2 regions of the Bacteroides sp. AM23-12 genome follow, and region 2 is predicted to be linked to the other one. Evidence: riboswitches for the same ligand, from Rfam matches in the RefSeq annotation. Region 2 holds a riboswitch; the other holds the start of a gene.
What was found. Region 2 has a riboswitch for cobalamin ahead of DW640_RS20410 (TonB-dependent siderophore receptor). Riboswitches for the same ligand answer to the same signal wherever they lie in the genome.
Positions count from the first base shown of each region.

Region 1 (4,219 bases), on a different contig from region 2:
GTAGTATCTATCTTTAATATACGATTCTGATAAGACCAGCAATTTACATACACATATTTGCCATATTGTACCATCTGTTCTGTTGAGCCTGTTTCCATCGTCATATCCGGACATTCGATATATCCGGTTATCTGATAAGTTTTGGGATTGACAATGAAAATACGATAATCCCAAATCTGTGTGACATAGGCTTTTTCGTCCGAAATAAAATGAATGTAGCGTGGAGAAGTAAGTCCCGTAATGCGTCCCACTTCCTTAAATGTATTAATATCAATGGCAAAAATGACGTGAGAGTTGTTTACTACCACCCAACCGACATCATTACGAATAGTCATTGACTGTGCTACATCTCCCAACTTCATCGCATTAGCCCGATAGAATACTTCATTTTCTACCGTTTTCGTTTCCGGGTCATAATAAGATAAGGTAGCATTACCATACTGAAAGTTCCCTTCATTGGTAATGAAAAGACCGTCTCCCGTAGCTGAGAAATCCTCCATCTCACCATAATCCCATTTCATACAACCGATAAAAGCCGTCAGACAGAAGACAATAAATAAAACAGATAGTAAAATTCGTTTCATAATTAAAAGTGAGAAAAGGTTATTAACTAACTTGTCGCATCACTCATTAGACATCTGCCAGCAAATTATAATTTGCGACAAACATCAAACATAGCATTTGTACCGACCGGTTGAATGAGGAATCAATTGAATATAGGAATGAACTATACCAGTTGATTTCTACCCGAAACCCGCGGGTATAAATCTGCAGCGGCAAGGCAGGTCTTCTGACTCGTCCCCGTTTATCACGCCTTCCCAGTGATGTCACCAGTGGCAAAGAATGTGATAAACTCATCTCCCGAAAGAGAGGACTTACAGCAGCAGGTACTGTCCCGGATTTACACCGGATTCCCTTTTCATCGTTTTGGAAGGTTAGACAATTCCAAATACGAACCTTGCGGGTGCAAAGATACTATAATTATATTTCACGCCTCACTTCTCCCCTGTCTTTTTTATCAAGAACAAAAGATTAAAGACTTCTTCAAATTAGCACATTATGAGCAAGCAGATGAAAAAGAGAAAAGTTTGCCCTCTGTTCCTTCCTATCTTTCGGATAAAAACCGGATGACTCATCAAAAAGAGGAGGAATTTCTATTTTCACAAAAGCGGCTTAATATCAAAACCATCAATTTTCAATCATTTTAGCCTAGATTACAAGAATATGCAAGCAACAGCAAACAAAAGAAACTATATCTACGACATTTTATCATAAACTAAGCATCCATATCAAAAGAGCAAACAGCACAAAAAAGCATAATAACGTACAAAATAAGATTGCTTCTTAACCGAATTAACATTGCTTTATAAGCAAACTAAGATTGGTTTTAAACCAAACTGACCTTCCTTTAAAACCAAACCCGCCTTCCTTTAAAAGAAAATCAACCTACTTGGTCGGCAAAAGCTGCATATATAACCATTTTTCCTGCATAACGGCCTCCGCTTTCCGCATATTCTTGCATATAAGTAATCCATTTTTCTCCTATTTCAAGTATTTAGCTTCTATTTTCCCAATAGAAAATCTTAAAAACAGAACATTTGGAGATGGTGTCACTATACCATCGGCATAGTGACACTATCCTGCAAGTATGGTGACACTATCAGAGAGAGATAGTGTCACCATATCCAATTCCTCCTTTCCCACCCCCGACAACGTAATAAAAATTAATTAGTTAAAATAGACATATTATATAAAAAGATAACTATCTTTGCGGTCAAGAAGTTGGTTCTTCGTTGCTATAATAAGTTGTATTTCATTCGATTAAGATATAACAAAAGCTATCGAAGATTAAAAGGGAATGCCGTGTGAATCGGCAACAGTATCCGCTGCTGTATTTTCCCGTACTGCCCTTGAAGGACAGTACAGTTTGTAGCAATTTGTCACTGGAAATTTTCTCTGGGAAGGCGCTGCAAATAAGGGAATAAGTCAGAAGACCTACCTCCTTTCGGTTGGATTTTACTCCTGCGGCATACGGGAGGTAGTTCGTTGTCTTTTTCCACAGGCGCTTACCATGTGCGGACGGAAGAGGCTTCTTCTATATTTATACTTACCGGGATACTGACTGCCCAGCGTAAAATCCATTATCATTCCTGTTTGCAAACTAATTAAAAGTATGCTTATGATAAATGGATTTTTAAAAACAATCGCTAGCTTATTAATGCTATGTACTGTCGTGTCTTTCGCCTCCTGCCGGAACGACGGTGATGATGAAGAATTGGGTGGCGGGACAACAGGTCAACCACCGGTAATTACCTTCGACAACGGTACGGGAATCTACACAGTAAAGATTATGAAAAGCATCACAATCACTCCCCTAGTGAACGATGCCACCGATCCTGTATATACATGGAAAGACGAGAAAGGTAAAATAGTATGTACAGACCTCTCATACACCTATTCACCTAAAGCGGAAGGAGAAGTCTATTTCAAATTCCGCGTGGACGCCAAGAATGGTTATGCCGAAGAAGAACTGCGGGTAGATGTAGTGGAAAAAATGATACCTTCCGTATCATTGATTCCCGCCTACTCTACCTATATGGGAAAGAGCGTAACCCTCGAATCTTCCGTAAATTTCACTGAAGGAGCAAAGTACGAATGGGTGTCCATTGACGAAAGCGGTAAAACCAAAGAAACGGTCGGAACCGAAGCTACCTATACGTTTACCCCCACCGAAGAAGGACAATTCAGTTTCAAACTTACGGTTACCAACGAAGACGGTAGCGGGAATGCGTCGACTTCCGTACTGGTATCACCTGAGCCAGTGATGAATATAACCTTCAGCAGTAATCAACTAACCGTCCCCAAAGGTCGTGCTGCCTGTATAGCTCCCGTCATTACGGATACAACAACCCATGCAACCTACGTGTGGGAAGTAGACGAAGTAATGCAACAGGGAGAAACTGGCCCCACTTTTACCTTCACTCCACCAACAGCCGGAAGCTATGTGGTAAAAGTAACCGGAACAGATGGCGACATAATAAAAAGTGCTATCCAGACCGTAGTCTGCCTGCCGTCTGATGAAGCCAAATACTACCGCGCACCGTCAGCTGGTAGTTCGGACAGTAAAGTGAAAGTATACCACCTACGCCCTGCTCCGGGACAATTCATAGCACAGATTTCCGGACAGACCGAAGAAGAAGCCTGTCGTTACGCTGAGACTCGCATGAATGTACAAAACAATTATGTGTCTCTGGGTGCATGGGGAGGATATATCATCGTGGGATTCGACCACAGCGTATACAACAAACCCGATGTTAGCAGCAACGGAGGATATGACTTCGCTATCATAGGCAATCCCTTCGACGGTAGTTCCGAACCGGGTATCGTCTACGTCATGCAGGACGAAAACGGAGACGGACTGCCCAATGACACTTGGTACGAACTACGTGGCAGCGAAACCGGAAAGGCGGAAACCTATCAACACTATGCCGTCACTTACTACCGCCCGCCTACACACAATATGCCCCTGCAATGGATCGACAACCGGGGAAACTCCGGCTCCATCGACCTCAATCCTAACTTCCCGCTATGGATAAAGGAAAACAACTATACTTTATACGGTACCCGCCTGAAGCGAAATACAACCCGGACACCGGGCGGAATCTGGCGCAATGAATCCTATCCGTGGGGATATGCGGACAACTGGGGAGAAGACATTCTCGCCGAGGGCGACAATCACGATGCCGCACCCGTAGGCAACGCCTTCAAGATAGAAAACGCCATGTATCCCGACGGCACTCCGGTCAAGTTGCAATACATCGACTTCATCAAGGTGCAGACCGGCATACAATCCGTAGCGGGAGCCATCGGAGAGTTGTCCACCGAAGTATTCGGCTTCGTCGATTATAAGATGAGCGAAGCTCCTTCAAAGATAGATTAATAATCATTCATTATAAATTCACTTAATTTTTTAGACAATGAGAAAAGTAAATTACTGGAAAACCCTGTTAGTGGTTTTATGTACCGGATGCATCTTTGCAGCATGTGGCGACGACGACGATGAAAACCCGTTCACCGGAGTAGACAACAACTTCCTTAGTTTTTCACTGGAAAGCAATGAAAACGTATGGAAAGCGACGATTATAGACAATGAGATCACCGTAACGGTTCCCGAAGGAACTTCGCTCGATGGCGCGCAAGCCAGCTATACCCTTAGCGA
Region 1 is NZ_QTLF01000001.1:83,038-87,256, reverse strand. It holds gene DW640_RS00300 (YncE family protein) at 1-584, opposite strand, end outside; cobalamin riboswitch at 763-976, opposite strand; cobalamin riboswitch at 1,808-2,018, shown strand; gene DW640_RS24280 (hypothetical protein) at 2,017-2,148, opposite strand; gene DW640_RS00295 (PKD-like domain-containing protein) at 2,180-3,940, shown strand; gene DW640_RS00290 (receptor) at 3,978-4,219, shown strand, end outside.
Region 1: linked by a shared signal. The riboswitch ahead of DW640_RS00295 (PKD-like domain-containing protein) and the one ahead of DW640_RS20410 (TonB-dependent siderophore receptor) in region 2 are both predicted to bind cobalamin.

Region 2 (4,219 bases):
ACGTAGCAGACGGAACATTCAATTTCTATGATACCGAAAAGAAAACTGCTTATCAAGATTGTTATGCTTCTTTAAATGCAGGAAAAACTTTGGGAATTGGTAACTACGACTCTGCAAATATCATTCACAGCAACGGAAAGTTCTATCTGCTTGTGGGCACCAGCACATCGAACCGAGATCATTTCTACATTGTCGACGCCAAGACTCTTTATTACGAAAACTCCGCTGTAGTAGGCGCAAACCTAAGCGGTCTGACCATTCTGAACGAACAATATGGATTAGTGACAGGAGATGGCATACGTCGTATTGACCTAAAATCACTTAACAATGTCAGGATCAAGAATGAGCGTCTGCTTTGTTTCTATAATAGCATAATCTACAATGGCAAAGTGCTGAGCAATGACACTTATAAAGATGAGTCCAAAGTGAAGTATTACGATGTAAACGAGCTAATCGCAGCTAAAGAAGGAGAAGCTCCTGCCGTTACAGAGCTAGATATCATTCAAAAACAGAAAATCAATTTTGTACTGGCTAAAGACGGTAATGTTTATACTCTTGAATCGGCTGATAACGGATGTAATATCGTAAAAATAAAGAATGACTTTACTTTAGAAAAAGTCTTTGCAAACTTCCAGCCGGCCAAGGGACCGTATCATTCAAGTCCGACCATAGGCATGGTAGCATCCGAAACAGAGAATATTATTTATCTGGTATCGACCGACGGAGCTATATATAAATATATTTTAGGCGATTCAGACTCTCTCAAAGCACCTTTCATTGCCGCAGAATCAGGAGTTTCAATTACTGCTCCATTGCAGCTGAACCAACAAAGCGGAGAACTCTATGTAACTTATACCGAAGAACGGAAAGATGAATCTAAAATCGTCGTTTACAGCAAAGACGGAAAAGTTCTCCACACAGTAGACTGTGGTGAGAGCGTTCCTTCACAAATATTATTCAATAACTAAACTAACATAGAAAAATGAAAAGATATTGGTATCTGATGGCTATAGCAGCCACTCTTTTGGCTTCCTGCAACAAAGATGAGGAAGAAACGGAAATTCAAGGATTCAAAGTGCTGGAATATCGTCCGGCACCAGGGCAGTTTATCAATGAAGGCTTCGACTGCCAGACAATGGAAGAAGCAAACGCTTATGCAGAAGAGCGCTTCAACAAGAAACTCTACGTCTCACTGGGATCTTTCGGCGGATACATCACCATTAAAATGCCGAAAGAAATAAAGAACCGCAAAGGATACGACTTCGGTATTATCGGCAATCCCTTCTCCGGAAGTTCCGAACCGGGCATCGTATGGGTATCCGAAGACGCTAATGGCAACGGAAAAGCAGACGACGTATGGTACGAGCTGAAAGGAAGTGACGAACCGGAACGCGACTATTCCGTCACTTACCACAGACCGGATGCAGCCGGAGATATCCCTTGGGAAGACAGTAAAGGAGAAAGCGGAGTCATCAAGTATCTCCCTCAATATCACGATCAGATGTATTATCCGAACTGGATTAAAGAGGACTCCTATACATTGAAAGGAAGTATGCTCGAAGCACGGACAGAGCAAGAAGGCGGAATATGGAAAAACAAGGATTTCGGAAAAGGATATGCCGACAACTGGGGAAGCGACATGGCAAAGGATGACAACGGCAACTACCGGTATAATCAGTTTGACCTGGATGACGCCGTTGACCAGAATGGCAATCCTGTAACGCTGGAACGTATTCATTTTGTGAAAGTACAGAGTGCCATTTTGAAGAATGTCGAGTCGATAGGTGAAGTGTCAACCGAGGTGGTTGGATTCAAAGCTTTTTAAAAAGCTGTTCAAAGTCATGGATTTACCTTCGCTCCTCTCTTGCAAAAGACAAATAAACTATCTATCTTTGTCGCGCATTGGTTTGCAACTCTCATGCACGAGGGAAGCAATTAAAAGGGAATCAGGTGAAAGTCCTGAACAGTCCCGCTGCTGTAAGTTCATTTTTTGGTTGCGAGCAATCGACTTTATAGCCACTGGAAGGGTATTCCGGGAAGGCGTTCGCAACAGGAACAAGTCAGAAGACCTACCATGCAAACTCGTTTCACTGCTTTCGAGGAAAAAGCGATGAGTCTAATGAACCGGACAATCCGTCCATCATTTCATTCACCATTCTGATTCAGAGAAAGTGTGTACTAATTAATAAACTCTGCCAAGTTTATTATGATGTCCGGTCGAAGTGAGTTCGCCCGGACATCTTTTTACATTATGAACAGACTGAAAGAAAACAATGAGAAGGAATACTTTTATTAAAAAGATGAGCGTACTACTCTGCTGTCAGGCTTTGTCCTTATCCCTTTTTGCCCAACAACAAAAAGTGGATACAGCACATATCTACTCCATCCCCGAAATCATGGTATCCGACCCTTATCAGACGCGTGAAGTCCGTTCAGCCTCTCCTCTGCAGGTTTTCAATAAGGACGAATTAAAGAATCTGCAGGCCCTGCAGGTATCGGATGCGGTAAAACATTTCGCAGGAGTTACCGTGAAGGACTATGGAGGTATCGGAGGATTAAAAACCGTCTCCATCCGAAGTCTCGGAGCACAGCACACCGCTGTTTCCTATGATGGCATCACCGTCAGCGACTGCCAGACCGGACAAGTAGACATCGGACGTTTCTCCCTAAACAACGTTGACCGCCTTTCGCTCAACAACGGACAAAGCGACAACATCTTCCAGCCTGCCCGTTTTTTTGCTTCTGCCGGCATACTGAACATACAGACACTGACTCCGCACTTCAAAGAAGACAAGCCGACTAATATAGCCGCCGAATTTAAGACCGGTTCATGGGGATTAGTAAATCCTTCCCTTTTTCTGGAACAACAACTCAACAAGAAATGGAGCATGACCGCCAACGGCGAATGGATGTCTTCGGACGGACATTATCCATTTACCCTGCGTTACGGGAATGATGCCGATGTTCAGGTCAGTAAAGAGAAGCGCCGGAATACGGATGTAGAAAACCTTCGGGCTGAGATAAGCGCTTTCGCCAATCTCTCCGACAAAGAGCAATGGAGACTGAAAGCCTATTATTACCAGTCCTCACGGGGGCTGCCCAATGCCACTACCTTATATTATGACTTCTCCCGACAAAATCTGCAGGATAAGAACACCTTTATCCAAAGCCAGTACAAGAAAGAGTTTAGCAGAAAATGGGTATTCCAGACCTCTGCCAAGTGGAACTGGAGTTATCAGAACTATCAGGACCCGGATGCTCTTACCTCCGTCGGAGGAACTGACAACAGCTATTACCAGCAAGAATATTACCTGTCCGCTTCCGCTCTATACCGGATATGGAACAATCTTTCTTTCTCCTTGTCCACCGACGGAAGCATCAATACGATGAATGCCAATTTGCAGAACTTCGTCTCCCCCACCCGCTATTCATGGCTGACAGCCTTTGCCGGGAAATACGTCAATGAATGGGTGACGCTGTCCGCTTCTGCTCTGGCAACTGTCATCAACGAGAAAGCTAAAAACGGAGGTAGTGCCGGCAACCACCGGAAGCTGTCTCCCAATGTCAGCATCTCGCTAAAGCCGTTTCATAATGAAGAACTGCGGTTCCGTTTCTTCTACAAAGATATCTTCCGTCTGCCCAGCTTCAATGATTTATATTACGACAAGGCCGGAAACATCAATCTGAAGCCGGAAAGTGCTACTCAATATAATATAGGTATTACTTATAGTAAAGCCATCAACAACTTTATACCTTATCTTTCGGCCACCGTAGACGCCTACCATAATAAAGTGACCGACAAGATTGTAGCCACTCCTACCAAGAACTTATTCATCTGGAGTATGGTCAATCTGGGCAAAGTGGATATCAAGGGGATAGATGCAACTGCCAGCCTCAGCCTCCAGCCTCTGGATAAACTACGGATCAACCTTTCCGGAAACTATACTTACCAACGGGCACTGGACGTTACCAACTCCAATCCCAACTCACCGGAAGGTAAAGTGTACAAGCATCAGATAGCCTATACCCCGCGCGTCTCCGCTTCCGGACAAGCCGGAATAGAAACTCCATGGCTCAATCTTTCCTATTCATTCCTTTTCTCCGGAAAACGGTATATGTTAGGACAAAACATCAGCGACAACCGCCTGGACAGCTACAGTGATCACAGCATCTCTGCCTACAGAGATTTCAAAATACAGAAAGTTACAGCATCACTCAA
Region 2 is NZ_QTLF01000037.1:26,907-31,125, reverse strand. It holds gene DW640_RS20420 (DUF5074 domain-containing protein) at 1-968, shown strand, start outside; gene DW640_RS20415 (hypothetical protein) at 983-1,825, shown strand; cobalamin riboswitch at 1,887-2,092, shown strand; gene DW640_RS20410 (TonB-dependent siderophore receptor) at 2,274-4,219, shown strand, end outside.